Regions from separate parts of the Nonomuraea sp. NPDC049684 genome, predicted to be linked through region 2. Evidence: riboswitches for the same ligand, from Rfam matches in the RefSeq annotation. Region 2 holds a riboswitch; each other region holds the start of a gene.
The links. Region 2 has a riboswitch for cyclic di-AMP ahead of ACIBST_RS12140 (C40 family peptidase). Riboswitches for the same ligand answer to the same signal wherever they lie in the genome.

Region 1 (7,082 bases), on a different contig from region 2:
GGCGGGTGTGCGCTTCGCGCGGACCGAGGGCATCGTCCCGGCCCCCGAGCCCACGCACGCGCTGGCCGAGACCATCGCCGAGGCGCTGCGCTGCAAGGAGAGCGGCGAGGAGAAGGTGATCCTCACCGCGCTGTGCGGGCACGGCCACTTCGACCTGGCCGCCTACGACCGCCACCTGGCCGGCGAGCTGGAGGACTACGCGCTGCCGCAGGAGCGCCTGGACCAGGCGCTCACCGAGCTGCCCGGCTGAGATGACACGGGTGGCCGCGCGAACCGCGGCCACCCGTGTTCAGTTCGCGTTCGGGCGCTTCCTGTGGTTCGCCTTCTTCTTCTTGCGCGCCCTGCCCTTGCGTGCACGTTTCGCCATGGGCTCACCTCCAGCGGTCGGGATCGTGACCTTCAAGGTCTCCCCTGCCCGCGGGTCGCACAAGCGATACGCCGTGACCTAACATTCCTCAACAAAGTCGTGTCATAATTTGGTGGAATCTGTTGGAAGGGGTGGGCGTGCTCGCACAGCAGCGTCAGCAGACGATCCTCGAACGCGTACGCAGCAGCGGCGGCGTCCGGGTGGCCGACCTCGTGCGCGAGCTCGGCGTCTCCGACATGACGATACGCCGCGACCTTGAGGTGCTGGCCGAGCGCGGGCTGCTGGAGAAGGTCCACGGGGGCGCGACGGCCCTCGGCCCCGGCTCGACCGAGGAGCCCGGCTTCACCGCCAAGTCCGCCCGCCAGCAGCAGGAGAAGGAGGCCATCGCGCGGCACGCGGCCACCCTCGTACGGCCGGGCACCGCCGTGGCGCTCTCCGCCGGCACCACCACGTGGGCGCTGGCCCACCACCTGGTCGCGGTGGCCGAGCTGACCGTGATCACCAATTCGATCCCCGTCGCCGAGGTCTTCCACCGCAACCCGCGCGCCGACCGCACGGTCGTGCTGACCGGCGGCGTGCGCACGCCCTCCGACGCGCTCGTCGGCCCCGTGGCCGTGGCGGCCATCCGCCGCCTGCACGTGGACACGCTCTTCCTCGGGGTGCACGGCATGAGCCTGCGCGCCGGGTTCACCACGCCCAACCTGCTGGAGTCGGAGACCGACAGGGAGCTGGTGGCCGCGGCGCACCGGCTGGTGGTCCCCGCCGACCACACCAAATGGAACACGGTCGGCATCAGCACGATCGCCGAGCTGACCGAGGCCGACGTGGTCATCAGCGACGCGGGGCTGCCCGAGGAAGCACGCACCGAGCTGGCCGAACGGGCCGGAGAACTGATCATCGCGGAGGGCACGCCTTGAAGCGCACCATCACCCACCTGGCAGACGGCCGAGAGCTGATCTACTTCGACCGGCGCGACGACGCCGACCGGAGCGCGATCGACCGGCGGCCGCTCGATCCGCGGCCGGTGGCCTCCGAGCTGCGCTACGACCCGCTGACCGAGGAGTGGATCGCGATCGCCGGCCACCGGCAGACGCGGACGTTCCTGCCGCCGGCCGACGAGTGCCCGTTGTGCCCGTCGTCCGCCACGCGGGCGTCGGAGATCCCGGCCCACGACTACGACGTGGTGGTGTTCGAGAACCGCTTCCCCTCTTTCTCCGGAAATTTTGGGACGTACGGGGATGTCGGCGGCCTGAGTGAGGTGCGGCCGGGTGTCGGGCGGTGTGAGGTGGTGTGCTTCACCTCCGACCACTCCTCTTCCTTCTCCAGGCTCTCCAACGCCCAGGTCAGGCTGGTCATGGAGGCGTGGGCCGACCGCACGGCCGAGCTGTCCGGCATCGAGGGCGTCGAGCAGGTGTTCTGCTTCGAGAACCGGGGCGAAGAGATCGGCATCACGCTCCCCCACCCGCACGGCCAGATCTACGCCTACCCCTACGTGACCCCGCGCACCAAGCTCCAGCTCGGGGCCGCCTCGCGGCACACCGGCGGCAACCTGTTCGCCGACGTGCTGGCCGCCGAGCAGGCCGCCGGGACGCGGGTGGTGGCCGCCAACGAGCTCTGGACGGCCTTCGTGCCGGCCGCCGCGCGCTGGCCGTTCGAGGTGCACGTGTATCCGCACCGGCAGGTGCCCGACCTGGCCGCGCTGTCGGAGGAGGAGCGGGCCGCGTTCGCGCCGCTGTACACCTCGGTGCTGCGGGCGCTCGACGCGCTGTTCGGGGTGGCGATGCCGTACATCTCGGCCTGGCACCAGGCGCCGGTGCGGTACGGCCGGGAGCTGGCCTACCTGCACCTTGAGCTGTTCAGCATCAGGCGGGCGCCCGGGAAGCTGAAGTACCTGGCGGGTTCGGAGTCGGCCATGGGGGCCTTCGTCAACGACGTGCTGCCGGAGGAGGCGGCACGCATGTTGCGATCACGAATTGATCACTAATTGGTTTCTCATTAAAGTCGCATGACTCGTGATCTACCACTAATATCCCGTTAGACATCGGCCATAACGGTCGTTGTACGCCTAATCCCGGGCGTGTTGCCCGGGAGCCGGGGACCCATCGCATCCGGGGTGAATCCGCGCAAGTGGTAGGGACTACTCCCGTGCCCGAACCCGTCAGCTAACCCGGCCGGCAGAGGGAGAGGAACTACCACGTGGCGGCTTCGTCCCCCGCGAGTCTCGCCGTCGGTCTCATCACCGCCACCGCCCTGCTCGTCCATCCGGCCGCCGCCTCAGCCTTCGTGCCAAGAACCGCGGCGGCCGCGCCCAAGCCGTCGGAGGCGGAGCTGCGGGCCCAGCTCAAGCAGCTCAACCGCAAGGTCGACAAGCTGATCGAGACGTACAACCTCAAGCGGGTCGAGCTGGCCAAGGCCCAGGAGGCCGCCACCGCGGCCCAGCAGCGGCTCGCCGCCGCCGAGCAGGCGGTGGCCACGGCCGAGCAGCGGGTCGCCGAGATCGCCCGGATGCGCTACCAGAGCCGCGACGCCTCCCTGCCAGGCTTCATGCTGACCCCGGACGGCAACGGCGCGGCCGTGCTCGAACAGCTCACCGCCGAGCAGCAGGCGGTCGTCGACAGCGTGGCCAAGGCCCGCGACGACCAGAAGAAGGCCGCCGCGGCCGCCGCCGCGCTCGCGACGGAGCTGAAGGCGGGCACGGCGGAGGTGGCCGAGCAGCGCGACGACGCCGAGGACGTCATCGACGACATCAAGAAGAAGCTCCAGGACCTCGTGCCGTTCGGGCCGGGCAAGAAGTCCGACGGGAGCTGGGCGCCCGAGCTGCCGTCCGGCTCGGACAACATCACGCCGCGCACCCGGCTGATGCGCGCGCAGGTGCAGAAGAACTTCTCGCTGCCGTACGACGTGGGCTGCTTCCGGTCCGGCTCCAGCGGCGAGCACCCGCTCGGCCGGGCCTGCGACTTCATGATGAGCACGGGCGGCACCATGCCGAGCGCCGACAACAACGCGCTCGGCGACCGGCTGGCCGCCTGGGCGCTGCAGAACAAGGCCAAGCTGGGCGTCAAGTACGTGATCTGGAAGCAGCGCATCAACCAGGGCTCGGGCTGGCGCGCGATGTCCGACCGCGGCAGCATCACCGAGAACCACTACGACCACGTGCACATCTCGATGAACTAGCCGCGGGCTCAGCGGACGCCGGTGAGTTTGTCGGGGTTGGTGACGGAGTAGACGGCGGCGATCCGGTCGCCCTCGGGCGTCAGATCGACGACGACCACGGCCAGCGGCCCGGCGCCGGAGAAGACGAGCGCGCACGGGTCGCCGGCCACCCGCCGGTAGCGCAGGTCCACCGCGCCCGGGGTCAGCGTCGCGGCGACGGACATGAACAGCGCGGCCACCCGGTCCCGGCCGTGGACCGGGTGCAGGCTGGTGGCCGGCCCCTTGCCGCCGCCGTCGGTCCACAGGGTCACCTCCGGCGCCAGCACCTCCAGCAGGGCCCGCAGGTCGCCGCCGAGTGCCGCCGCGGCGAACCGCTCGGTCACCTCGGCGTGGACGCCGGGCTCGGTCCGGTGACGCGGACGGCGGGCATGGACGTGGCGGCGCGCGCGGGCCGCGAGCTGCCGGACCGCCGCCGGCGAGCGCCCGAGGATGCCGGCCGTCTCCGGATGGCTGAAACCGAACACCTCGTGCAGCACGAAGACCGCTCGTTCCAGCGGTGACAGGGTCTCCAGCACGACCAGCACCGCCATCGACAGCGACTCCCCGCCCCCGGCCGCGTCCCCGGCGTTGTCGGGGGCCGTGACCAGCGGTTCCGGCAGCCAGGGGCCGACGTAGGTCTCCTGCCGGCGGCTCAGGTCCGCGCGCCGGGCGAGCGCCTGGTTCACCGCGATCCGCACCAGATAGGCCCGGACGTTCTCCACCGGCCCGGCCTCCGGCCTGCGGTGCCGGGCGGACCAGGCCAGCCACACCTCCTGCAGCACGTCCTCGGTGTCGGCGACGCTGCCGAGCATGTTGTAGACCACGGAGAACAGCAGCTCCCGGTAGCCCAGGAACTGCTCGGTGGCGGCGTCGGCGGGGTGCCGCGGGGTCGGTGTCATGGCGTGCCTCCTCGTCTGTCGCAACCGAAGAGTCCCGACGCGCAGCGATTGTGACATGCGGCCATCAAGCGTGATCTATGCCACTCGTGTCACAGTTCCCGGCCGGTCGCCCCTCTGTGGTGGCGTCACGACTCACAAAGGAGAGCTTCGATGCGTACATTGATCCGCGACGTCAGGGTGTTCGACGGCGAGCACACCATCGCGACGGCCGACGTGGTGATCGAGGACGGTCTGATCGCCGCTGTCGGCGCCGCCGGGGGCCGCCCGGCCGACGCCGAGGTGGACGGCACGGGCAGGACGCTGCTGCCCGGCCTGATCGACGCGCACACCCACGTGTTCGACGGCAGCCTGGCCCAGGCCCTGCGGTACGGGGTCACCACCGAGCTCGACATGTTCTGCCTGCCCCAGATCCTGGCCGGGCAGCGGCGGCTGGCCGCCGAGCACGACGACGTGGCCGACCTGCGCAGCGCCGGCACGCTGGCCACCGCTCCCGGCGGGCACCCGACCCAGTTGCTGGCGGCCCTGGCGGGCACCGTCCTGGACGGGCTGGACGTGACGGCGATCGACTTCGTCTCCGATCCCGCGCAGGCGCCGGCGTTCGTCCGGGCCCGGCTGGCCGAGGGGGCCGACTACCTCAAGATCGTCATCGACGACGGCGCCGTGCACGGGGCCGACCTCCCGGTCATGACGGCGGAGGTCGCCGCCGCCCTGTCCGCGGCGGCGCACGAGGCGGGCCTGCTGGTCATCGCGCACGCGATCACCGCCGCCGAGGTGGGGATCGCGCTCGACGCCGGCGTCGACGGCCTGGCCCACGTGTGGACCGACCTGGCGCCGGACGACCCGGCCTTGGCGCGCCTGGCCGGGCGGGTGCGCGAGCAGGGCGTCTTCGTGGTGACCACGCTGGCCTACTTCGAGGCGATCACGGCCCGGCACGTCGAGACCGCCGACTGCGCCCGGCCCGGCAGCTCCGCCAACGCCGTGGGCGCGCTGCGGGCCCTGCGCCGCGCGGGCGCGCCCCTGCTCGCCGGGACCGACGCCACCCCGTTCGTGCCCGCCCACGGCGCCGGCCTGCACCGCGAGCTGCGGCTGCTCACGCAGGCCGGGCTCACCGCCGAGGAGGCGCTGGCCGCCGCGACCAGCGTGCCCGCCCGGCACTTCGGGCTGGCCGACCGGGGCCGGATCGCGCCCGGCCTGCGCGCGGACCTGCTGCTGGTCGAGGGCGACGCCACCCGGGACGTCACCGCCGTCGCCGACATCGCCGAGGTCTGGCGTCGCGGGGTGCGCCAGAGCCGGTAGGCCCCGCCCGTGGCGCGCCGGCCGGGTCAGCCGAGCGTGAGGGGGTTGACCAGGTCGGCGTAGACCAGCAGACCGGCCATGATGATCAGCACGAACGCCATCGCGTACGTGAGCGGCAGCACCTTGGCGATGTCGACGTAGCGGGGCTCGGGGCGGCGCATGATCTTGGCGTAGCCGCGCTTGACGCCCTCCCACAGGCCGCCGGCGATGTGGCCGCCGTCGAGGGGCAGCAGCGGGATCAGGTTGAACAGGCCGATCGCCAGGTTGAACCCGGCCAGCAGGCTGACGAAGGTGAACAGCTTGCTCTTGTTGGACATGTCGGAGGCCAGGATCTCGCCGCCGAGCCGGCCCGCGCCCACCACGCCGACCGGGCCCTCGGGGTCGCGCTTCTCGCCGGAGAAGGCGGCGTTCCAGACGCCGACCATCTTCGCCGGCAGGTTGACCATCGAGCCCACGACGCGGCCGGTCAGGTCGCTCATGTAGCCCGGCACCTGCCCGATGCTCTGCTGCTCGAAGACCTGGGAGGGCTTGACGCCGAGGAACCCGACGCCCTTGTCGACCTTGCTCTCGTCGGTCAGGCTCGGCATGTCCTGGGCGATGAGGGTGACGTCGAGCGTCATCGGCTTCCCGTCGCGGACGATGCCGAGCTTGACGGGGCCGGCGCCGTGGCCGCGGATCAGGCGGGTGGCGTCCTGCCAGCTCTCGATCTTCTGGCCGTCGAGGGAGACCATGCGGTCGCCCACCTTGACGCCCGCCTTGGCGGCCGGGGTGCGCTCGTCGGTGGGCGCGCACGTCTTGCGCACCTCGGTGGTGGGGATCACGCACGTGTTGGTGTCGGCCGACACGATCGGGGCCGTCTTCGGCAGGCCGATGCCGACCAGCAGGATGCTGAAGAAGATGAAGGCGAGCACGAAGTTCATCGCCGGGCCGCCCGACATGATGATGATCTTCTGCCACCACTTCTTGCGGTAGAAGACGCGGTCCTCGTCGCCGGGCCGCACCTCCTCCATGGCGGCGTCGCGGGCGGTCTCGATCAGGCCCTGCCACGGCCCGGTCCCCGCGCTCCGCAGCCTGCCGGGAGCGTCGCCGGGACGCGGCGGCAGCATGCCGATCATGCGGATGTAGCCGCCGAGCGGCAGCCACTTGATGCCGTACTCGGTCTCGCCCCTGCGGATGGACCAGGCCGTCGAGCCGAAGCCCACCATGTACTGGGTCACCCGGACGCCGAAGATCTTGGCCGGCACGAGATGGCCCACCTCGTGCAGGCCGACGGAGACCATCAACCCCACCAGGAAGAGAAGGATCCCGGCGACAAAGAGCCAGTTCAT
Region 2 (7,082 bases):
CCCGCATCAGGGTGCTGCTCGACGCCCTCCAGGACGCCTCGGCCGGGCTGCGCAGGGAGCTGGCGCTGCCCACCACGATCAGCCGTCCCGCCGACTCGGTCGCGGCCAGCACCGGCGAGCGCCCGGGGGTGCGCGGCGTGCCCGCCCGGGCCCTGGCCGACGACGACCCGCAGCTCCTCGACCAGCTCCTGGCGCTGCCGCAGGTCCACCTGATCATCGACGGCTACAACGTCACGAAGACCGGCTACGGCACGCTCACCCTCGCCGACCAGCGCAACCGGCTGATGACCGGCCTCGGCGGGCTGGTCGCCCAGACCCGGGTCGAGGTGACGGTGATCTTCGACGGCGCCGAGCTCAACGCGCCGGTGCAGGTGGTGGCGCCGCGCGGGGTGCGGGTGCTGTTCAGCGCGCCGGGGGAGATCGCCGACGACCTGATCCGCCAGCTCGTCCGGGCCGAGCCGCCCGGCCGGGCCATCGCCGTCGTCTCCTCCGACCGCGAGGTCGCCGAGTCCGTCCGCCGGATGGGAGCCAGACCGGTTCCGTCCGGTCTGCTGCTGCGCCGGTTGGGCCGCGCATAAGTTACGAATTAGCACTATTGGCGAGACCCCACCCGCCACTTCTGTACTATTTCGCCCCAGGTGTAATCCCTGGGAGGCGACGCTGTGAGGTTTGGCCGGGTGACGGTGGCCGCGGGTCTCGCGATCGGACTGATGACGGTCCCGATGGGTGCGGCGCTCGCTGATCCCAAGCCCACCCTCAAACAGGCCAAGGCCAAGCTGGAGAAGCTGAACGACAAGGCCGACAAGGTCGTCGACCGGTACAACACGGCGACCGAGAACTACAAGAAGGCCAAGGACGCCTACACCAGGCTGAACGACCGCTACAAGCAGAAGCTGCAGACGGTCGCCGACCTCCGTGCCGAGATCATCAGGGTGGCGGTGGACTCGTACAAGCTGGGCGGGGACGTCACCTCGCTGCCCGGCATGGTCGGCGTCAACGACCCCGAGAACCTGCTGGCCGGGCTGGCCATGGCCGGGCAGCTCTCGCGCGAGCGGCTGGAGAAGCTGGCCGCGTTCGACCGCGAGAACAAGGGGCTCAAGGCCGAGCGCGACAACGCCGAGACCGCGCTCGCCGACGCCGACAAGGAGCGGGACGCCGTCCAGCGGGAGCGGGCCGAGGTGCTGAAGCTGGTCGGCCAGCAGAAGAAGCTCCTGGACAAGCTGGGGGCCTACAACCCGGGCAACCCCAACAGCACCGGCATCAAGTACACCGGTCCGGCCTCGGGCAGCGCGGCCGCCGTCCTGGGCTTCGCCTTCGCCCAGGTGGGCAAGCCGTACATCTACGGAGGCACGGGCCCGCGCGGCTACGACTGCTCAGGGCTGACGCAGGCCGCCTGGCGGGCCGCCGGAGTCTCGCTGCCGCGTACGACGTGGCAGCAGTGGGCCTGGGGCGCGAGCCGCAAGGTGGACCTCAAGGACCTCCAGCCGGGGGACCTCATCTTCAGCGAGGGGCTCGGGCACGTCAGCATCTACGCGGGCGGTGGCAAGATCGTCCATGCGCCGCAGACGGGCGACGTCGTCAAGGTCGTCCGCCTCGCCGACTACGGCCGCCCCCTCGTCGGAGCGATCCGCCCCTGAATCCCCTCCGGGGACTGTCCGCGACCGGAATCGCGGGCCGCTTCGGCGTGCCCGCGACCGTTGGGACGAACGGGACAAACGGGGTGAAAGGGCCCTGACAATCGGGTGTGCCGTGAAGTGTGAGAAGGGTCACAAACCGGTAACGGAACCCTCGGCTCCAACAGGGGTTTCACCCTTTACTTACACCTTTATCTGATCTTTACAGGCCGTGTCTCCCTTTGCCAAATCTTGAACCTTCGGCGTAGTTTCTGGCGTCGCGGTCAGCAAGCCATGCGCACCGCGAATCGACATCGGAACCCCGATGCGGACCAGATAAAAATCCAGCGGTCGCCGCCGATATCCCCGTTCAGGCACAACCATCGGGCGGCGACCTGCCGAGTCCGTGCAGCCAGGAGGCACGGAGCCGGGGACCCAAAGATCCCGTAATCCCCCGGGATCAGGGGTGAATCGGCGCGTCATCGCGCCGTAGGGCGACTTCCAGGCCCGAATCCGTCAGCTAACCCGGTAGGCGTTCGTGGAAGACACAAGGAGAAATCCTGTCTACCTCCCTGCATAACCCCCGTCTGTCCCGTCTTGCCCTGAGGGGCGTCGCACTCACGATGACCGTGACGGCCGGAGGTGCGGTTCTCCATGCCGTGCCGGCCGGGGCGCAGACGGTGAGCGAATCGGCCGCCAGGCTCACCGCGGTGTCCAGCACCGCCAAGGCGGCCACCGCAAGGTCGGCCAGGTCGGCGAAGACCGTCAGGTCGGCCAAGGCGGCCAGAGCCGCCCGGCAGACGTCGAAGGCCCGCAGGGCCGTCGCCGTCGCCAGGCACCAGGTCGGCGACCCGTACCGGTACGGGGCCACGGGCCCTGGTGCGTTCGACTGCTCCGGACTCGTCCAGTACGCCTGGAAGAAGGCCGGGGTGCGACTCCCTCGCGTGGCGAGCAGCCAGTTCGCCCGCATCAAGCGCAAGGTCTCCTGGCGCAATCTCAAGCCGGGCGACCTGATGTTCTTCAACGGGCTGGGCCACGTCGGCATGTACGTCGGCCACGGCAAGATGGTCCATTCGCCGCGGACCGGCGAACGGGTGCGCATCGACAAACTGGGCGGATGGCGGAAGTCGTCGTTCGTCGGCGCGGTGCGTCCCGGCGCGTGACAACGGGCCCCGCCCGGACCCTCCCCGGTCCGGGCCGGGGCCTGTCGCATGCCCGGCCCCATGAAGGGGCCGTTCTCGCGCGGGGGCCGGTCTCGTGAAGGGGCGGTCTCGTGCGGGGGCCGGTCTCTTGGAGGGGCAGGGAGGGGCGTGGACCTACTAGCATCGGGCCGTGTCCTCGCAGGTGCGTCCGTCCCTCCGCGGTCCGCGCCGGCTCCTTTCGGTCCTGCTGCTGGCGACGGCGGTTCTCGTGGTCGCCGACGCGCCGCCCGCCGCCGTCCTGCCCGCCGGGGCGCGCGGGTTGTGGAGCGACGGCGGTCGGGTGGCCCGCGGCGCGCGGTCCGTGGTCGTGGGGCACCGCGCCGACCCCGGCCTGCTGGCCGATCTGGCCCGCCGCGCGGACCTCGCAGGACGGCGGGTGTCCGCGGTGCTCGGCCGGCCGGTACGCGCGCTGGTCGTCGTGCCCGACTCCGACGCCGAGGCGGCCCGCCTGGCGAGCACGGGCCCGCTCGACGGCCTGGCCGCGGTGGCCGACGGCGCCAGGGTGATCGTCGTGCCCGGCTCCTTCGCCCGGCTCACCCCCACGGGACGCGACGTCGTCCTCACCCATGAGCTCACCCACGTCGCCGCGGGCACCGACCGGCTGCCCGTCTGGCTGTACGAGGGGTTCGCCGACTACGTGGCCTACCGCGACGCCGGGCTCCCCGCCGGGACGGCCGCCGCCGAACTCGCCGCCGACGTACGGGCAGGGCGGCTGCCGAGCGAGTTGCCCGGACCTGCGGCTTTCGCCCCCACGGCCGCCGATCCCGGACGGCTCGCGCGGGCGTACCAGGAGGCCTGGATGGCGTGTCGCTTCCTCGCAGACCGGTTCGGTGACGGGACCCTGGTACGGCTCTACCGTGATGCCCGCGTGGCCGGCGTCGATCAGGCGCTCGCCTCCGTGGGGCTCACCGCCGAGACGCTGGCGGCACGGTGGCGCGAGTACGTACGACAGCAGCTCGCGTGAAGGGGAGGCAGATGAGCGAGCGGAACGACCCGCCCCGGGAAGGGGACGAGCCCGCCGGAGCGGTCGCCGCAGGGGCCGACGAGCCCGGCACGGCGGTCGCGGCGGCACACGGCGGCGGTGTGGCCATCAGGGACGGCGGCGGCGGCGACCGGCCCGGCGACGGCGCGCCGCAGGAGCCGTCCGGCACCAACCAGCCCCCCGAATCCCCGGGCCACCCCGACGACCCGGACGATCCGGACGCCCGCCCCGACGCGGACGCCGACCCCGACACCGAGGACCCCCGCCACCCCCAGCCCGCAACCCCCGACGACCGCCCCCACGCCACCCGCGCCCCCCAGCCCCCCGCGGACACGGACGACCCCGGAAAAGGCAACGGCAAGGGCAAGGGCAAGGGCAAGGGGCACGGCACGGGCAAGGGCAAGGGCAAGGGGCACGGCAAGGGCAAGGGCGACCCCGCCGCCACCTTCGCCGAGGACGCCGTCCGTCCAGGAACCGGCAAGCTGACGGGAACGGCGGAGCACCTGATCGCCCGCGAACGGCAACGCGCGGAATCCCGCTCCAGGCGCGCAGCCGGCGCCGCCCTCGCCCTGGTCGGCGGCGTGATCCTGGCCGTGGCCGGGTTCACCACCCCCTGGCGGGTCCTGGCGGCGGGCGCGCCCGCCGTCACCGCTGACCCCGCCCGCGACTTCAGCGCCGCCCAGATCGCCAGGGCGCAGGCGTTCGACGCGGCCACCTCCCTGCCCGGCTACATCTCGCTCGGCCTCACGGTCCTGTTCGCCGGGCTGCTGGTCCTGACGCCGTTCGCGGCCAAGGTGCTGGGCGTGCTCAGGGGCCCGTGGTGGGTGCGGGTGGTCCTCGGCGTGGTGGTGCTCACCGCGATCACCGAGGCGCTGCGGTGGCCGCTCGGCATGTGGTTCGAGACGATCCTGCGCGACTACGGCCTGTCCACCCAGGACTGGGCGGGCTGGACCGCCGACCGGCTCAAGAACACCGGCGTCAGCGTGCTGCTGATGGCCGTCATGCTGCTCGCCCTCGTGGCGCTGGCCCGCAAGGTGCGCCGCTGGTGGATCCCGGCCGCCGTGGGCGCGTTCGCGCTCACCCTGGGCGTGTCGTACGTCTACCCGGTGGTGTTCGAGCCGCTGTTCAACGACTTCACCTCCATGCCGCAGGGCTCGCTGCGCTCGGAGCTGCTGGCCATGGCCGAGCGGGACGGCGTCCCGGTCGAGGACGTGCTGGTCGCCGACGCCTCGCGGCGCACGACGGCGCTCAACGCGTACGTGTCGGGCTTCGGGGCCACCCGCCGGATCGTCGTCTACGACACGCTGCTCAAGGCACCGGAGTCGGAGGTCGAGTTGGTGGTCGCGCACGAGCTGGGCCACGCCAAGCACGCCGACGTGCTCGACGGCACGCTGCTCGGCGGCCTGCTGGCGGCCTTCGGGGCGATCGGCCTGTTCCTGCTGGTCGGCCCGCTGCGGCGGCGGACGGGGATCGCCTCGGTGGCCGACCCGCGGGCGGTCGGCGTGCTCATGGGGCTGATGACGCTGGCCTCGCTGGTCTCCGACCCGGCCCAGAACCTGATCACGCGGCACGTCGAGGCGCGGGCCGACGTGCACGCCCTCGACCTGACCAGGGATCCGGCCACGTTCGTCGCGATGCAGAAACGCCTCGCCATAACCAACATTTCCGACTTGTCGCCGGATGCGGTGGAATATGTGCTCTATGCCTCCCATCCTTCCAGCCCCGAGCGCATCGCCCTGGCCCGCTCGTGGGCGAGACTGAACGGCGTCCCCGAACCGTGACCGACGTGGTCTTCGTGACGAACGACTTCCCGCCCAGGCCGGGCGGCATCCAGTCGTTCGTGCACGGACTCGCGCTCCGCACGCCGGGCGTGGCCGTCTACGCCCCCGCCTGGCCGGGAAGCGAGGAGTTCGACCGGCGTCAGCCGTACCGGGTCGTCCGGCACCCGACGCGGCTGATGCTGCCCACCCCGGCCGTCGCGCGCAGGGCGGCCGGGCTGGTGGCCGAGCACCGCGCCGAGACCGTCGTCTTCGGCGCGGCCGCGCCGCTCGGCCTGCTCGCGCCCCGCCTGCGCGCGGCGGGCGCGCGGCGGGTGGTGATGCTCACCCACGGCCACGAGGCGTCGTGGGCGGGCGCGCCGGGCTTCCGCTCGGTGCTGCGCAGGATCGGCGCGCACGCCGACGTGGTGACCTACCTGGGCGACTACACGCGGCAGCGCCTGGCCGCCGCGATCCCGCCGGACAAGCTCGTCCGCCTGGCGCCCGGCGTCGACGCCGACCAGTTCCACCCGCGGGCCGCCAAGGCGGCGCTCGGCCTCGACGGCCGGCCGGTGGTGGCCTGCGTGTCCCGGCTGGTGCCGCGCAAGGGCCAGGACCAGCTCATCCGGGCCTGGCCCAGGGTGCTGCGCGCGGTGCCGGACGCGGTGCTGCTGCTCGTGGGCGGCGGCCCGTACCGGTCGCGGCTGGAGCGCCTGGCGGGCGGGCACGAGTCGATCAGGTTCACCGGCACGGTCCCCGCCGCGAGCCTGCCCGGCTACTACGCGGCGGCCGACGTCTTCGCGATGCCCTGCCGCACCCGCTGGAACGGCGTGGACGTCGAGGGCCTCGGGATCGTCTTCCTGGAGGCGTCGGCGACCGGCCTGCCGGTGGTCGCGGGCGACTCCGGCGGCGCCCCGGACGCCGTACGTCCCGGCGAGACGGGCCTCGTCGTGGACGGCGCGGACGTCGCGGACGTCGCCCAGGCCGTCACCGACCTGCTCCGCGACCCCGCGCGCGCCCGCAAGATGGGCGCCCGCGGCCGCGACTGGATCACCCGCGAGTGGACGTGGGAGCAGGTCGCCACCCGCTTCCACGCCCTGCTGCGCCCCTCCTAACCCTTGGTCGAGCCCAGCGTGAGCCCGGCGACGAACTGCTTGTGCAGGAGCTGGAAGACGACCAGCGTGGGCAGCGCCACCAGCAGGGACCCGGCCGCCAGCAGGTTGTAGTCGGTGAAGAACTGGCCGCGCAGGTTGTTCAGCGCCGAGGTCACCGGCAGCTTGTCGCCCGAGGACATCAGCACCAGCGCCCACAGGAAGTCGTTGTACATCCAGGTGAACTCCAGGGTGGCCAGCGCCGCCAGCACCGGCCGGCACAGCGGCAGCGTGAGCCGCCAGTAGCGCTTCCACACGCTCGCGCCGTCCACGAGCGCCGCCTCGGTGATCTCCTCCGGGATCGTCCGCATGAAGTTCGCGATGACGAAGACGCAGAAGCCGAACTGGAACGCCACGTGGATGAGGATCAGCCCGAG
Region 3 (7,082 bases), on a different contig from region 2:
CTCGAAGAGAGGCCCGAACAGAGGCCCCAAGAGAGCCTCGAACAAGCACCGACAAGCGCCGAGAACCCCGCACAAGACCGTAAGAAGGCGGAAGTACCCGGTACCGGAAGAGGGCTTACGACGGCGCTTCGGGAAGGACCGGCCGCCCGTTTGCGTGGCGGAGCGTCACCGCTTTGCGCGTACGCCGCAGGAGCCGGGAACGGAAGATTGCGGCGGGTGACGGCATTGGCCCGTTCCGGCCGCGGCTGACGAACACGGGTGACGAACACGGGTGACGAACGCGGGTGACGAACACGGGCGGCGAACGCGGGTGACGAAGACGGCGGCGAGCCCGGCGGCGCCCGGGAAATTGACACGGACGCCGACCGCAAAGCCCGGCACGTTCCACTCCCGCGCGGCGTCTTGTCCGGCGACACGATACGAGTGGTCAATACGCCCACATTTGGGCGAATTAGAAGATCAACAAGCGGTCAGGGGATTCGCGAACTCCCCACAAAAACGATCATGCGCTTATGGCGCTCGCCGGGGTCCTAGGCGAACGGCATAAGCGCATGGTCAGGAGATGGCTCTCTCGACGAGGCTCAGTGAGCCGCTTCGTACTTCTCCACGACGGTGGAGGCGATCCTGCCGCGCTCGCTGACCGGCAGACCGTGGGCCTTGGCCCACTGCCGGATCTCCGAGCTCTTCTCGCGGCTCATCGCACGGTTGCCGCCGCGACCACGGCGACGGGCGGACACGGCTCCTGCCCTGCGGGCGTGCTGCACGAAAGGCGTGAGTGCGTCCCTCAGCTTCTTGGCGTTAACGTCGCTGAGGTCAATCTCATAGGAGGAGCCGTCAATAGCGAAGCTGACCGTCTCATTGGCCTCGCCCCCATCGAGGTCATCGATGAGAATCTCCTGGATCTGCTTGGCCATCTACGCAATCCTTTCCCGGAGCATTGTTTCATTCGCTCGCCCAAACATATACCCGGAAAGGCGCGGAGACAATTCAGCGCTACGGGGATTCGGCTGACTGGCAGATCAGTTCTGGTTCTCGGCCTGATCCTGGTGGTTTGCCCGTCGGCCGGCGGCCTCCGATCGCAGCAACTTCACCGCGCCAAAGATGAAGGCGCCGCCGACCACGACCGGGGGGATGAGCGCTGACAATACGTCTGTTACGGCTTCCATTCGTCCTCGCCTCCAGGGCTAGCAGGGTTTCGGGGGCGCTAAATACGCATCCCGGCGCGACCTGCGGGACCTGCGGGAGCACGCCGGACGCTCATGACGCCTAGGTGACAACTCACCCGGAACCGACCATAGCCACACACAGTCGCCCTCAGGGAGCAGGGGCACCGACATCCGGCAACCCGGACGTCCCATAGCCTAATGCCAGTCTCTCCAGGCTCCTTACCGGATCAAGGGAAAATTTTGCGAAAAGGCATCTTCCCAGGTGCGGATGCCTCAACGAAGATCTTTTACCACCCGCGTTCCGGCCAGCCTGTCATGCGGCCCGCGCTCCAACGGCTTGTCGATCAGGATGAGCAGCCCGACGCCGAACAGCAGCATTCCGGCCAGCAGATTGACCACCGGAATGCCCATCAGCATGACAGGCCCGGGATAGACCAGGGCCCGTTTCAGCAGGGCGCCACGCGGAAGGTCGTCCGGCGCCAGGCGAATCCTCATGATCGCCTGGCCGAAGGTCCGCCGGCGCAGGCAATGGGCCCGCCAGTCATAGGCGGTATAACCCAGACCGGCCAGGAACCAGGCCAAGAGGCCGGGCAGCCGCCCCTCGAACGCCTCCGCCATCCCGACAGTTCGGAAGACGCCCCACAGCGCGATGAACAGAATGTAATAGAAGACCCCGAAGACCAGCGCCTCAATGAAGCGGGCGGCGAGGCGTTCCCACCATTCCGCGGGCACGGCGCCCGGCCACGACGGTGTCCCGGCCATATCCCACCTCACGTGGTCGGCGGTCGTCCCCCCCCATTTTGGTACGCCCCGCACACACAAAACAGAGGCCGGCGGGAAGCCGGCCCCTGTTTTACGCTGACGCGGGATTACTTGATCTTCACGACCACCGTGCCCGCGAACTTGTCCGCGAACGTCTGCTGCAGCGGCTTGTCCCACAGCTGCGAGGCGCCGTTGACCGCGACGCACGCCCAGGCGAGCAGCGGGCCGAGGAACGGGATGACGCTCAGGATGTAGCCGCCCCAGGTGACGCCGGCGCGCTTGATCGCCAGGTCGGACGCGAGCCCGCCAGGAGGCAGGGCCTGGCCCACCGGCACGACCTTGATCCCCATGACCATCTTGCCGACCGTCTGGCCGTTCATCTTCGTCAGGAAGAACTCGTAGCAGACCCAGACGGCGGTCGTCACGATCGCCGACAGGATGCCGATGACGAAGCCCGACAGGATGCCGGAGGTCGAGCCGGTCGCCGAGTCGTAACCGATCGCGAACAGGCCCAGGATGAGGCTGACCACGAAGTTCACGACGCCGAGGATGACGCCGTCGATGATCCTCGCGACCAGACGCTGCCACCACTCCGCCAGGGGGGCCGGAGCGCCAGGAGGCTGCACGCCGACGGGCTGACCGTAGGGCTGGCCGTAGCCGGGCTGGCCGTAGGGCTGCGACTGCTGCTGCTGGCCGTATGCCTGGCCGTAACCCTGCTGCTGGTCGCCGTACTGCTGCTGGGCGTAGCCGCCCTGCTGGCCGTACTGGGCGTCCTGGCCGTAGCCCTGCTGCTGGCCGTAGTCGGACTGCGGCTGCTGGCCGTAGCCCTGCTGGCCGTACTGGGCCTCCTGGCCGTAGCCCTGCTGACCGGAGGCGGCCTGCTGGCCGTAGCCGGGCTGGGCGTACTGCTGGCCGGAGGACTGCGGCTGCTGGCCGTAGCCCTGCTGCTGACCGTAGTCGGGCTGCGACTGCGGCTGCTGGCCGTACTGGGGCTGCTGGCCGTAGCCCTGCTGACCCGACGCGGCCTGCTGGCCGTACTGGGCGTCCTGGCCGTAGCCCTGCTGACCCGAGCCGGCCTGCTGGCCGTACTGGGCCTCCTGGCCATAGCCCTGCTGACCGGAGGCGGCCTGCTGGCCGTAGCCGGGCTGGGCGTACTGCTGGCCGGAGGGGGGCTGCTGGCCGTAACCCTGCTGGCCGTACTGGGCCTCCTGGCCGTAGCCGGGCTGCGTGTACTGCTGGCCCGAGGACTGCGGCTGCTGACCGTAACCCTGCTGCTGGCCATAGCCCTGCTGGCCCGAGGCGGCCTGCTGGCCGTACTGGGCCTCCTGGCCGTAGCCGGGCTGCGTGTACTGCTGGCCCGAGGACTGCGGCTGCTGACCGTAACCCTGCTGCTGGCCGTAGCCCTGCTGACCCGTGCCGGCCTGCTGGCCGTACTGGGGCTGCTGGCCGTAGCCCTGCTGCTGGCCGTACTGCTGCTGTTGCTGGCCGTACTGCTGTTGCTGGCCATAGCCCTGTTGCTGCTGCTGACCGTATGGGGGCTGGCCGAAGGCATCGTCCGCCCGGTAGCCGACCACAGTCACGTCCGGGTCGGGCTCACCGGGCCGACGGCCGTGGTGCTGCCCGTACTCGGGGTTCTCGCCGGAATCGTCCTGTGGGTACGGCGGCTGTCCGGTGCTCACCGTGTCACCTCGCTTCGAGTGCGCATGTGGCACGTGTCAGGACACATGCCTGTGCTGCCCAACGTATCGACATAGGTATCAACAATCACCTTTCCAAGGGGTCAAGGTCCGCGTCACCCGATGTCAGATGCAGCAGCATGCGGGTGTTGCCAAGGGTGTTCGGTTTGACGTGTTCCAGATCAAGGAACTCCGCCACACCCTCGTCGTACGAGGCCAGCAACTCGGCGTAGACCTCGGGTGAGACCGGTGTGCCCTGGATGGGACGGAAACCGTGCCTCGCGAAGAAGTCGACCTCAAAAGTCAGACAGAATACACGCCGCAGCCCCAGATCCTTCGCCTGCCGGACGAGTGCCGAGACGATCCGCCGCCCGACCCCCAGCCCCCGGCACGCGGGATCGACGGCCACCGTACGGACCTCGGCGAGGTCCTCCCAGAGCACATGGAGCGCGCCGCAGCCGACGACCTCCCCGCTCCGCTCGGCCACCCAGAACTCCTGGACGTCCTCGTACAGCGTGACCGTGGCCTTCTCCAGGAGCCGCGGCCCCGCGCCCGCGTAGGTGTCCACGAGACGCCTGATCGCACGCACGTCGGGCGTGCGCGCACGCCTGACCACGACCGCGGTCTCGGGGACTGCCACTTCGGCCACCTGCTCCATGGCTCTCCAGAGTACAGATCTCATTACGGCTCGGCCCTAAATCCCACGTCTCGGGCATCTCATCACATCCCGTGGTCAGGTGAACACGAGCCGACTTGGAGCTTTCCTCCAGACCTCAGCACCCCGAATGCTGGACAAAAGGTGCAGAAGCCCGCTTCCGTACGGCTACCCACGAGATCACCTTGTGACCCTTCAGTTGTGAAACCTCTACAGACTCGGCAGTTCCGGTTGAGCGTGAACCCGGAGTGCATTAGTGTCCAGCGACGATGTTCTCCGCGTAATGCGCGCGGAAAGACACGCCCAATTCCCGCAAGGGAAGCCGGGGAACCAACGGCGGCGAGCACCTGGCGCCACCACTTGGGGTGAATCCGACCATCTCGGTAGGGCTGCTCCGGCCCGAACCCGTCAGCTAACCCGGCCGGCGTCGATGAGAGGAGCTCGGTTGGTGAAGCGGACGTTCGACCGCTCGGGGACGTCCGGGGGCAGGCACGCCCGCCCCCTGGAGCAGGCCAGGCGCGCACGCCGCCTCGGCGTCATCGGCGTCACCGTCGCCGCGATGCTGTTCGCCGTCCCCGTCGGTTCCGCCGCCGCCGACCCGAAGCCGTCGCTCTCCGAGCTCTCCGACCAGGTGGAGAAGCTGCACGAAGAGATCGAGACGCTGGCCGAGCAGTACAACGAGCAGCGCGAACGGCTGAAGGCCGCCCAGAAGGCCAACGACTCCGCCCAGAAGATCCTGGCCACCAGCGAGTCCGACCTGGCCGCCAGGCGCGCCAGGGCCTCGCTGCTCGCCCAGAACGCCTACATCACCGGCGGCCTGGACAAGGCCCTGGCCTTCGCCCAGTCCGGCGACCCCGAGACCTTCCTCGACCGGGCCGCGACCACGTACGCGCTCGAACAGCAGCAGGGCGAGGAGGTCAACCAGCTCGCCAGGGCCATGGAGGCCGCCGAGCGGGCCAGGGCCGGCGCCAAGACCCGCATCGCCGAGGTGCAGAAGATCGTCACCGATCTGGAGAGCAAGCGCTCGAAGATCACCAAGCTGGTCACCAAGGTCGAGAGCAACCTCTACCGGCGGGCCGTCGGCGAGGCGGGCCGTCCCGGCACCCGGGCCGTACGCGTCAACCTGCCGGTCATCGGCGACGGCAAGGCGGCCCAGGCGGTCAAGTGGGCCCTCACCCAGCAGCTCAAGCCGTACGTGTGGGGCGCCGAAGGGCCGCGCTCCTACGACTGCTCCGGCCTGGTGATGGCCGCCTACCAGCGCGTGGGCATCTCGCTCCCCCACTACACCGGCGACCAGTGGACGGCCGGCACGCACGTCAGCCGCGACCAGCTTCGCCCCGGCGACCTGGTGTTCTTCTACAGCGACCTGCACCACGTCGGCATCTACATCGGCGGCGGCATGATGGTCCACGCCCCGCGTACGGGTGACGTCGTGCGGGTCGCCCCGATCGGCGGACGGCCGTTCGCCGGCGGCGTGCGCATCGCGGACTGACCAGCGCGCCCCTTCACCCAGCGCCACTTCGTCCAGGGCCGCTTCGTCCAGCGGCCCTCCACCCAGCGGCCCTTCGTCCAGCGCCCCCTCGCCGAGCGCCGTTCCGATGAGCGCCGTCAGATGAGCTGGCGGCGGGCCGCCCACGCCACGGCCTCGATCGCCGTGGCCACGCCGATGCGGTCGCAGATGCCCCTCAGCCTGCGTCGTACGGTCCGTCCGCTGATATCCAGCCGCCTGCCGACCCGATCGACGGTCACCCCCCTGGCCAGCTCGGCCAGTAACGCCAAATCCGCGTGGCTCAGCTCAACGCCTTCTGTGAGCACATCCACCGGGAGCCCTCCCCCAACAGCAGAACTCGGACCTTTCAGGCGAAGCAAGCCGCTCGTCTCGGTGAAGGTAAACGCATCGCGGAAAGGTCGTCAAGCGCAACAATCGGCGCCCTTGACCAGTGCTATTGACATGATCGCTTATATGTGACGTACTCCGCATATGTTGGCACGCCGTGGTCCGCTATGAACGGTCCAAACGATCAATTCGGCGGCCCGGTTCCACCTCCGATGAGCGCCACCGACGTGCTGGGTTTTGATCCCTCGGATCCGCAATTTGTGCGCGATCCGTACGTCCGATATCGCGAGCTGCGAGCCGCCGGGCCGATCTTCAGAACGCGCGGCGGGCTGCTCGTCGTGACCACGTACGAGCTGTGCGCGGCCGTGCTGCGCGACCCCGGGTTCGGTCACGGAACGTCCCCGCCCGCGCAGGAAGAGGCAGGTCAGCCCGGCAGGTCGTTCCTGCTCATGGACCCGCCCGATCACACCCGGTTGCGCGCTCTGGTCAGCCGCGCGTTCACGCCGCGCATGGTGGGCCGCCTCAGGCCGCGGATCGAGGCGATCACCGCCGACCTGATCGGGCGGCTGCCGGAGGAGGCGGAGCTGATTTCCGGCTTCGCGTACCCGCTGCCGGTCATGGTGATCAGCGAGATGCTCGGGGTGCCGCCGGAGGACCACGACCGCTTCCGCGGATGGAGCGAGGCCCTTGCCCGCGGACTTGACCCGATGCTGACAGATGCCCTCATGTCGGAAACGGAGCGTTCCAGGAACGAGTTCCGCGACTACTTCCGCCGCCTGATCGCGCTGCGGCGCGAGCGTCCCGGCGAGGACATCCTGAGCGCCCTCGCACACGTCGGGGAGCTCACCGAGGCCGAGTTGCTGGCGACCTGCGTGCTGCTGCTCGTGGCCGGCCATGAGACCACCGTCAACCTCATCGCGAACGGCGTGCTGAACCTGCTGCGGCACGGCCTGCTGCACCGCGCCGCCGAGCGGCCGAGGGAGGTG
Region 4 (7,082 bases), on a different contig from region 2:
AGCCGGTGGAGACGTACACGCTGGCGTTCGTCACGATCGTGCTCTACGCGCTGTTCCGGTGGGGATCGGGGCGCGAGGCCGTGATCGGGATGGCGGCCGGGCTGGTCGCGGTCGGCCTGTCGCTGCTCTCCGGACGCATGGCGCCCGGCGACGTCGTCCCGGCGCTCGGAGTGCTGGTCGCGACCGTCGGGCTGGGCGGCGCCTTCCGCTACCGGGCCGGGGCGCGGCTGCGCGAGCTCGACCAGGTCAAACTGCTCGAACGCGAACAGCTCGCCCGCGACCTGCACGACACCGTCGCCCACCACGTCTCGGCCATGGCCATCCGCGCCCAGGCGGGCCTGGCCACCGCCGCCTCCGAGCCGGGCGCGGCCACCGACGCGCTGCGGGTGATCGAGGCCGAGGCGTCGCGCACGCTCGCCGAGATGCGGGCCATGGTCCGGGTGCTGCGCAGGAACGAGCCGGCGGAGCTGACCCCGGGCCGCCACCTCGACGACCTGCGGCGGCTCGCCGGACGCCCGCGCGTCGGCCCGGCCGTCGAGGTGGAGATCGCCGACGGGCTCGGCGACCTGCCGCCCTCGGCCGGCGCGGCGCTCTACCGCATCGCCCAGGAGTCGATCACCAACGCCCGGCGGCACGCCCGCCACGCCACCCACATCACCGTCCGGGTCACCGCCGACGACGCCGCCGTACGCCTGACCGTGAGCGACGACGGCGACCGCGCCGGCGGGGTCGCCGCGCCCGGCTACGGCCTGATCGGCATGATCGAACGCGCCGCCCTGCTCGGCGGCACCTGCGAGGCGGGCCCCAACCCCAACCGGGGCTGGACGGTCACCGCCGTCCTGCCGAAGGAGACCGCATGAACGCCCGGCAGGAGGCCGTGGGAGTCGCCCCGGAGGGGGTGGCGGCCATCCGGGTGCTGGTCGCCGACGACCAGGAGATCGCCCGCACCGGGCTCAGGATGATCCTCGACGCCCAGCCCGGCATCGAGGTCGTCGGCGAGGCCGGCGACGGCAGGCGGGCCGTCGAGCTGGCCCGCCGCCTGCGCCCCGACGTGTGCCTGTTCGACATCCGCATGCCCGGTCTCGACGGCATCGCGGCCACCCGCGAGCTGGCCGGTCCCGACGTCGCCGACCCCATGGCGGTGGTCGTGATCACCACGTTCGACCTCGACGAGTACGTCTACGCCGCCCTGCGCGCCGGGGCCAGGGGCTTCCTGCTCAAGGACGCCGGCCCGGCGCTGCTGGCCCAGGCGGTGACCGCGGCGGCCGGCGGCGAGGCGCTCATCGCCCCGAGCGTGACCGCGCGCCTGCTGGCCGCGTTCGCCGGAGCCGGGCGTACGGAGGCGCCCGCGCAGCCGGTCGAGGCGCTCACCGGCCGCGAGGAGGACATTCTGCGCGCCGTGGCCCGAGGGCGGACCAACAGCGAGATCGCCCGCGAGCTGCACATCTCGCTCAGCACGGTCAAGAGCCACGTCGCGAGCCTGATGACCAAGCTCGGCGTGCGCAACCGCGTCGAGATCGCCATGTGGGCCTACGAGACCGACCGCGTACGCACCTGACCTCCGCCACCGCCAGGGCCTCCGCGACCCCCAGGGCCTCTGCGACCCTCAGGGCCTCCGCGACCGCCAGGGCCTCCGCGACCGCCACGGACGCGCCGGGGTCCGCGCCCCCGGCGGACGGCCCACTCGGCCACCGCCAGGTTGATCACCCAGCCCGCGCCGACGAGCAGCGCCCGGCCGAGCTCGCCGGGCGGCCCGAAGGCGGCCAGCCCGAACGCCAGGGTGAACGCCTGCGTGCCCGCGCCGAGCCCGATCGCGTACCCGCGGGTCATCCACGCGCGATGCCGGGCCACGTCGCGCCGCCGGATCGCGGCCAGGCCGAGCAGCAGGCAGGCGGCCATGGCCGTCCCGAACAGCAGGCGGAAGGCGGCCAGCAGCGTCCCGTCGCCGGCGGGCAGGTCGGAGAAGAGCGTCAGCCACAAGCCCGACAGCGCCGCGACCAGCCCGCACGCCACCAGCACCCGCCCCGCCGCGCGGTGCCACCCCGGCCGCCGGGCCCGGAACCGGGCCTGAAACTGGAACGCGCCGAGGACGCAGAACACCAGGGACGCCGGGATGTGCAGCAACACCGGCGCCGGCATGGCGAAGAAGCGCGCGTTGTCCGCCGTGACGGGGGCGCCCGCGGCCAGTTCGGTCAGCCGGAGCGCGCCGGCGACCAGGGGGACGACGCTGAGCGCGAGCAGCCCGGCGGGTGCGATCCATCTCATGCCTGAGAGCGTGCCGCCCGCGCCCGCACCCGGTCATCGCGCGGACGGCCGGTCCTGATTCGCACCATCGGCGGGAGGGCGGTCGTACTTTCGGCCATCGAGCCGTCGCCTTTCGACCGTTGAGCGTCCGCGCAGGTCGCGCCCACACTGGCGGCACATCGGCGGCAGCACAAGGGAGAAAAGCGATGAAGGCGTACGTCCTGCGCTCGTTCGGCTCGCCCGACCAGCTCGTCCTGACCGACGTCGAGCGGCCCGTGCCGCGCGACGACGAGGTGCTGGTCCGGGTGCGGGCCACGTCCGTGCAGCCCTACGACTGGCACTACATGCGGGGAGAGCCGTACCTGGCCCGGGTCATGGGCGGCGGGGTCGGGCTGCGCCGGCCTCGCATCGCCGTCCTCGGGGCCGACGTGGCGGGGGAGGTGGAGGCGGCTGGGAAGGACGTCACGCTGTTCCGTCCCGGCGACGAGGTGTACGCGATGTCGCTCGGGGGCGGTTTCGGCGAGTACGTCTGCCTGCGGCAGGGCGAGGTGGCGGCCAAACCGGCGGGCCTGTCGTTCGAGCAGGCGGCGGCGGTGCCGATGGCGGCCAACACCGCGCTGATCGCGCTGCGCGACGAGGGACGCCTCCAGCCGGGCCAGAAAGTGCTGGTCAACGGCGCGTCCGGCGGCGTGGGCACGTTCGCCGTGCAGCTCGCCAAGGCGCTGGGGGCGCACGTCACGGGCGTGTGCAGCGGGCGGAACGCGGACCTGGTGCGCTCGCTCGGCGCGGACGACGTCATCGACCACACCAAGGAGGACTTCGCGGCGTCGGGGCGGCGCTTCGACCTGCTGCTCGACGTGGCGGGCGGACGCCGGCCGGCCGACTGCCGCCGCGTGCTGACCAGGAAGGGCACGTACGTGCTGGTCGGCGGGCCGGCCGGCCGCTGGGTGCAGCCGGCCGGCCACATGTTCGCCGCGCTCGCGTCGGGGCCCTTCGTCCCGCAGCGGATCGTCAGGGCGGACGTCGTCCGCTGCGGGAGCAACAGGGCGAACCTGCTGACGCTGACCGGGCTGATCGAGCGGGGCGCGGTCACCCCGGTCATCGACAGGACCTTCCCCTTCGGCGAGCTCCCGGCGGCCGTCCGCTACCAGGAGGAGGGGCACGCCCCGGGGAAGGTCGTCGTCACAGGGTCGCGGTGAGCATGGCGGGGGCGGGGGCCTTCTGGAGCTGCTTGTAGGCGGCCCAGCGCTTGACGCCCTTGGGGTCGGGGCGTACCGCGCCGACGAAGGCCTGCCTGCGCCATTGCGACAGGCGTTCCTCCTTCACCACGTCGCCGGTGTGGGGGGAGTGGACCATGTAGCCGGGCTTGGAGATCATGCCGACGTGGCCGAGGCCGCTGAAGAACACCAGGTCGCCTGGCTTGAGGTCCTTCCAGGAGATCTTCCTGGAGAAGGCGCCGTACTGCTCCGCGGCGGTTCTGGGGAGCTCGATGCCGGCGTCCTCGTAGGCCCGGAGCATGAGGCCCGAGCAGTCGTAGCCCCGTTCGCTGGCGCCGCCCCACACATACGGGGTGCCGCGCTTGTCCATGGCGTATTCGAGGGCGACCTTCCAGGCCGGTTTCGGCACGTGCCGTTGCTGGACCTGTTTCACCTGGGGGCCGGTGAGGGTGACGGAGGGGGTGGGGGCGGCCGCAGCGGCGGGAGCCGCGGGGGCGGCGGGAGCGACGGGAGCCGCGGGGGCGGCAGGCGCGAGACCTGCGGCGCCCGCTGCCACCGCCACAAGGATGGCGATGCTAGACAGGGGACTGTCCTTCCACGTGGCCGGCCGGGTTAGCTGACGGGCTCGGGCCTGGAAGTAGCCCTACGGCGGTGCTCCTCGGGGGGAGGCGCGGCCGATTCGCCCCGGGGGGAAAGGTGGGTCCCCGGCTCCACGCAGCGGCTGCGTGGATTAGGCTCGTCGGACTCTAACGAAACGGTCAAAAGGTCGCAATCCCCCCAAAACGGATTGTCCGGTTGTTGAGATGATGTGTTCGTCAGCCGAGACGAGCCGGTAAGGTACCGCCCATGGAGTCGCGTAACATCCGCCTGGCCGTCATCCCCGGGGATGGCATCGGCGCCGAGGTCGTAGCCGAAGGGCTCAAGGTCCTGGAGGCCGTGGGCACGAAGATCGAGCCCACCCACTACGACCTGGGCGCAGCCCGCTACCACCGCACCGGCGAGACGCTGCCCGACGCGGTGCTCGAAGAGCTGCGCGGCTACGACGCGATCCTGCTCGGCGCCGTGGGCGACCCCAGCGTGCCGCCCGGCATCCTGGAGCGCGACCTGCTGCTCAAGCTCCGGTTCGAGTTCGACCACTACGTCAACCTGCGGCCGGTCAAGCTGTTCCCCGGCGTCGAGACCGCGCTGGCCGGCGCCACCGCCGAGCACATCGACATGGTCGTCGTCCGCGAGGGCACCGAGGGCCTCTACGCGGGCACCGGCGGCGTCATGCGCCGCGGCACGCCGCACGAGATCGCCACCCAGGAGTCGCTGAACACCGCCCACGGCGTCGAGCGCGTCGTGCGGTACGCCTTCCAGAAGGCTCAGTCGCGGCCCCGCAAGAAGCTCACGCTCGTCCACAAGACGAACGTGCTCACCTTCGCCGGCGACCTCTGGCAGCGCACGGTCAACCGCGTGGCCGCGGAGTTCCCCGACGTCACCACCGACTACAGCCACATCGACGCGGCCTCGATGTTCTTCGTCACCCAGCCCGAGCGCTTCGACGTGATCGTCACCGACAACCTGTTCGGCGACATCATCACCGACCTCGGCGCCGCGATCGCCGGCGGCATCGGCCTGGCGGCCAGCGGCAACATCAACCCCGAGCGCACCTCGCCGAGCATGTTCGAGCCGGTGCACGGCAGCGCGCCCGACATCGCCGGTCAGGGCAAGGCCGACCCGACCGCCACCATCCTGTCCGTGGGCATGCTCCTCGACCACCTCGGCCTGCACGCCGAGGCCGCCAAGGTCGAGCAGGCCGTGGCCGCCGACATCGCCGAGCGGGTGAGCGGCCGCGCCGGCCGCTCGACCAGCGAGATCGGCGACGACATCGCCGCGCGAGTAGCCGGCTAGGACCGCCTAGCCCCGCACGCGCCTGGCGGTCCGAACGCGGACTGCCAGGCGCTTTTTCGCGTTCGCGGAAGGCGCCTCCCGGCGATCACCAGGGGCGTTCTCTCGCGATCATCGGATCGAACCACCCCAACTGCCTCTTGCTATCCCAAATCGCGAGACACTAGGAAGTACGAATACTGCTCGCGGGCAGTAGCTACCAGAATCAGCTTTCGAAGTCGCAGATTCGTAGAGAGAAGGACCGCCGTCATGACCATCGCTCAGAAGCTCAGCTTCGACGTGCAGCATTCCGACCACGCTCGCACCGCGGCCGAGCGGGAGCAGGTACTGGCGAACCCCGGGTTCGGGCAGGTCTTCACCGACCACATGATCTCGATCGACTACACCGACGGCCAGGGCTGGCACGACGCCAGGCTCATGCCGTACGGGCCGCTCTCGCTCGACCCCGCGACCTCGGTCTTCCACTATGCGCAGGAGCTGTTCGAGGGCCTGAAGGCGTACCGGCAGATCTCCGGCTCGATCGCGACCTTCCGCCCGTACGCGAACGCCGCCCGCTTCAACCGCTCGGCCGAGCGCATGGCGATGCCCGAACTGCCGGAGGAGGCGTTCGTGGAGTCGCTGGAGCTGCTGGTCTCGGCCGACAAGGAGTGGGTGCCGACCACCGAGGGCCACAGCCTCTACCTGCGCCCGTTCATGTTCGCCACGCAGGCCGGGCTCGGCGTCAACTACCCGTCGAAGACCTACAAGTACATGGTGATCGCCTCGCCGGCGGCCTCGTACTTCAGCGGCGGCATCAAGCCCGTCTCGGTCTGGCTGTCCACCGAGTACACGCGCGCCGCGCCCGGCGGCACCGGCTTCGCCAAGTGCGGCGGCAACTACGCCGCCGCCTTCGTCGCCCAGCGCCAGGCCGTCGACAACGGCTGCGACCAGGTCGTCTGGCTCGACGCCCACAAGCACGAGTACGTCGAGGAGATGGGCGGGATGAACCTGTTCTTCGTCTTCGGCAACAAGCTCGTCACCCCGGCGCTCACCGGCACCCTGCTGCCCGGCATCACCCGGGAGTCGATCCTGGAGATGGCCGGCGACCTCGGCCTGGAGACCGAGGAGCGGCTGATCTCGGTGGACGAGTGGGAGTCCGCCTGCGCCTCCGGCGAGCTGACCGAGGTGTTCGCGTGCGGCACCGCCGCCGTGGTCACGCCGGTGGGCTCGGTCAGGGGCGACGACCGCTCCTGGACCATCGCCGACGGCACCCCCGGCCCGGTGACGATGCGGGTGCGCGAGGAGCTCGTCGGCATCCAGTACGGCGCCCGTCCCGACACCCGCAACTGGATCCACAAGATCGGCTAGAGCCGCGCGGACGGCCGGCGTTCAGGCGCCGGCCTCCGTCAGGGCCGCGGTGTCGACGTGCAGGTTCCACGGGTCGGGCAGGAACACCGGCTCGCCCAGGGAGACGACGCTCTCGCTGCGGTAGCGCCGCCCGCCCGGCCCGCCGAACAGCGTCACCAGCCGCTGGAACGGGTCGATCACCAGGTAGAGCGGCACCCCGCCGCGCGCGTAACCGCCCGTCTTGACGAAGTGCACGTCGTAGGTCGTGGCCACCGAGACGACGTCCACGAGCAGGATCGTCGAGGCGCCGTGGACGGCGTGCTCCTCGTGCAGCCGCGGCCGGCGCGGGACCACGGCCAGGTCGGGCACGTAGAGATCGTGGCCGGGGCCCAGGTAGACGGTGAT

Region 1: it holds a riboswitch for cyclic di-AMP, as region 2 does, so the genes downstream of both, ACIBST_RS43815 (coiled-coil domain-containing protein) here and ACIBST_RS12140 (C40 family peptidase) in region 2, are expected to answer to the same signal.
Region 3: it holds a riboswitch for cyclic di-AMP, as region 2 does, so the genes downstream of both, ACIBST_RS38640 (NlpC/P60 family protein) here and ACIBST_RS12140 (C40 family peptidase) in region 2, are expected to answer to the same signal.
Region 4: it holds a riboswitch for cyclic di-AMP, as region 2 does, so the genes downstream of both, ACIBST_RS16750 (C40 family peptidase) here and ACIBST_RS12140 (C40 family peptidase) in region 2, are expected to answer to the same signal.

The regions. Positions count from the first base shown of each region.
Region 1 is NZ_JBITLO010000021.1:157,237-164,318, reverse strand. It holds gene ACIBST_RS43835 (hypothetical protein) at 1-250, shown strand, start outside; gene ACIBST_RS43830 (50S ribosomal protein bL37) at 290-367, opposite strand; gene ACIBST_RS43825 (DeoR/GlpR family DNA-binding transcription regulator) at 505-1,284, shown strand; gene galT (galactose-1-phosphate uridylyltransferase) at 1,281-2,351, shown strand; cyclic di-AMP (ydaO/yuaA leader) riboswitch at 2,420-2,558, shown strand; gene ACIBST_RS43815 (coiled-coil domain-containing protein) at 2,564-3,541, shown strand; gene sigJ (RNA polymerase sigma factor SigJ) at 3,550-4,458, opposite strand; gene ACIBST_RS43805 (amidohydrolase family protein) at 4,609-5,754, shown strand; gene ACIBST_RS43800 (M50 family metallopeptidase) at 5,781-7,082, opposite strand.
Region 2 is NZ_JBITLO010000003.1:396,968-404,049, forward strand. It holds gene ACIBST_RS12130 (NYN domain-containing protein) at 1-578, shown strand, start outside; gene ACIBST_RS12135 (NlpC/P60 family protein) at 711-1,637, shown strand; cyclic di-AMP (ydaO/yuaA leader) riboswitch at 2,000-2,163, shown strand; gene ACIBST_RS12140 (C40 family peptidase) at 2,294-2,776, shown strand; gene ACIBST_RS12145 (hypothetical protein) at 2,946-3,779, shown strand; gene ACIBST_RS12150 (M48 family metallopeptidase) at 3,791-5,578, shown strand; gene ACIBST_RS12155 (glycosyltransferase family 4 protein) at 5,575-6,669, shown strand; gene ACIBST_RS12160 (carbohydrate ABC transporter permease) at 6,666-7,082, opposite strand, start outside.
Region 3 is NZ_JBITLO010000016.1:61,428-68,509, reverse strand. It holds gene ACIBST_RS38660 (Lsr2 family protein) at 582-914, opposite strand; gene ACIBST_RS38655 (RDD family protein) at 1,440-1,928, opposite strand; gene ACIBST_RS38650 (RDD family protein) at 2,036-3,607, opposite strand; gene ACIBST_RS38645 (amino-acid N-acetyltransferase) at 3,693-4,262, opposite strand; cyclic di-AMP (ydaO/yuaA leader) riboswitch at 4,550-4,701, shown strand; gene ACIBST_RS38640 (NlpC/P60 family protein) at 4,708-5,751, shown strand; gene ACIBST_RS38635 (LuxR C-terminal-related transcriptional regulator) at 5,868-6,080, opposite strand; gene ACIBST_RS38630 (cytochrome P450) at 6,357-7,082, shown strand, end outside.
Region 4 is NZ_JBITLO010000004.1:575,551-582,632, reverse strand. It holds gene ACIBST_RS16770 (sensor histidine kinase) at 1-860, shown strand, start outside; gene ACIBST_RS16765 (response regulator) at 857-1,558, shown strand; gene ACIBST_RS16760 (DUF2306 domain-containing protein) at 1,531-2,265, opposite strand; gene ACIBST_RS16755 (NAD(P)-dependent alcohol dehydrogenase) at 2,451-3,443, shown strand; gene ACIBST_RS16750 (C40 family peptidase) at 3,427-4,017, opposite strand; cyclic di-AMP (ydaO/yuaA leader) riboswitch at 4,048-4,208, opposite strand; gene ACIBST_RS16745 (3-isopropylmalate dehydrogenase) at 4,308-5,354, shown strand; gene ACIBST_RS16740 (branched-chain amino acid aminotransferase) at 5,601-6,698, shown strand; gene ACIBST_RS16735 (Uma2 family endonuclease) at 6,720-7,082, opposite strand, start outside.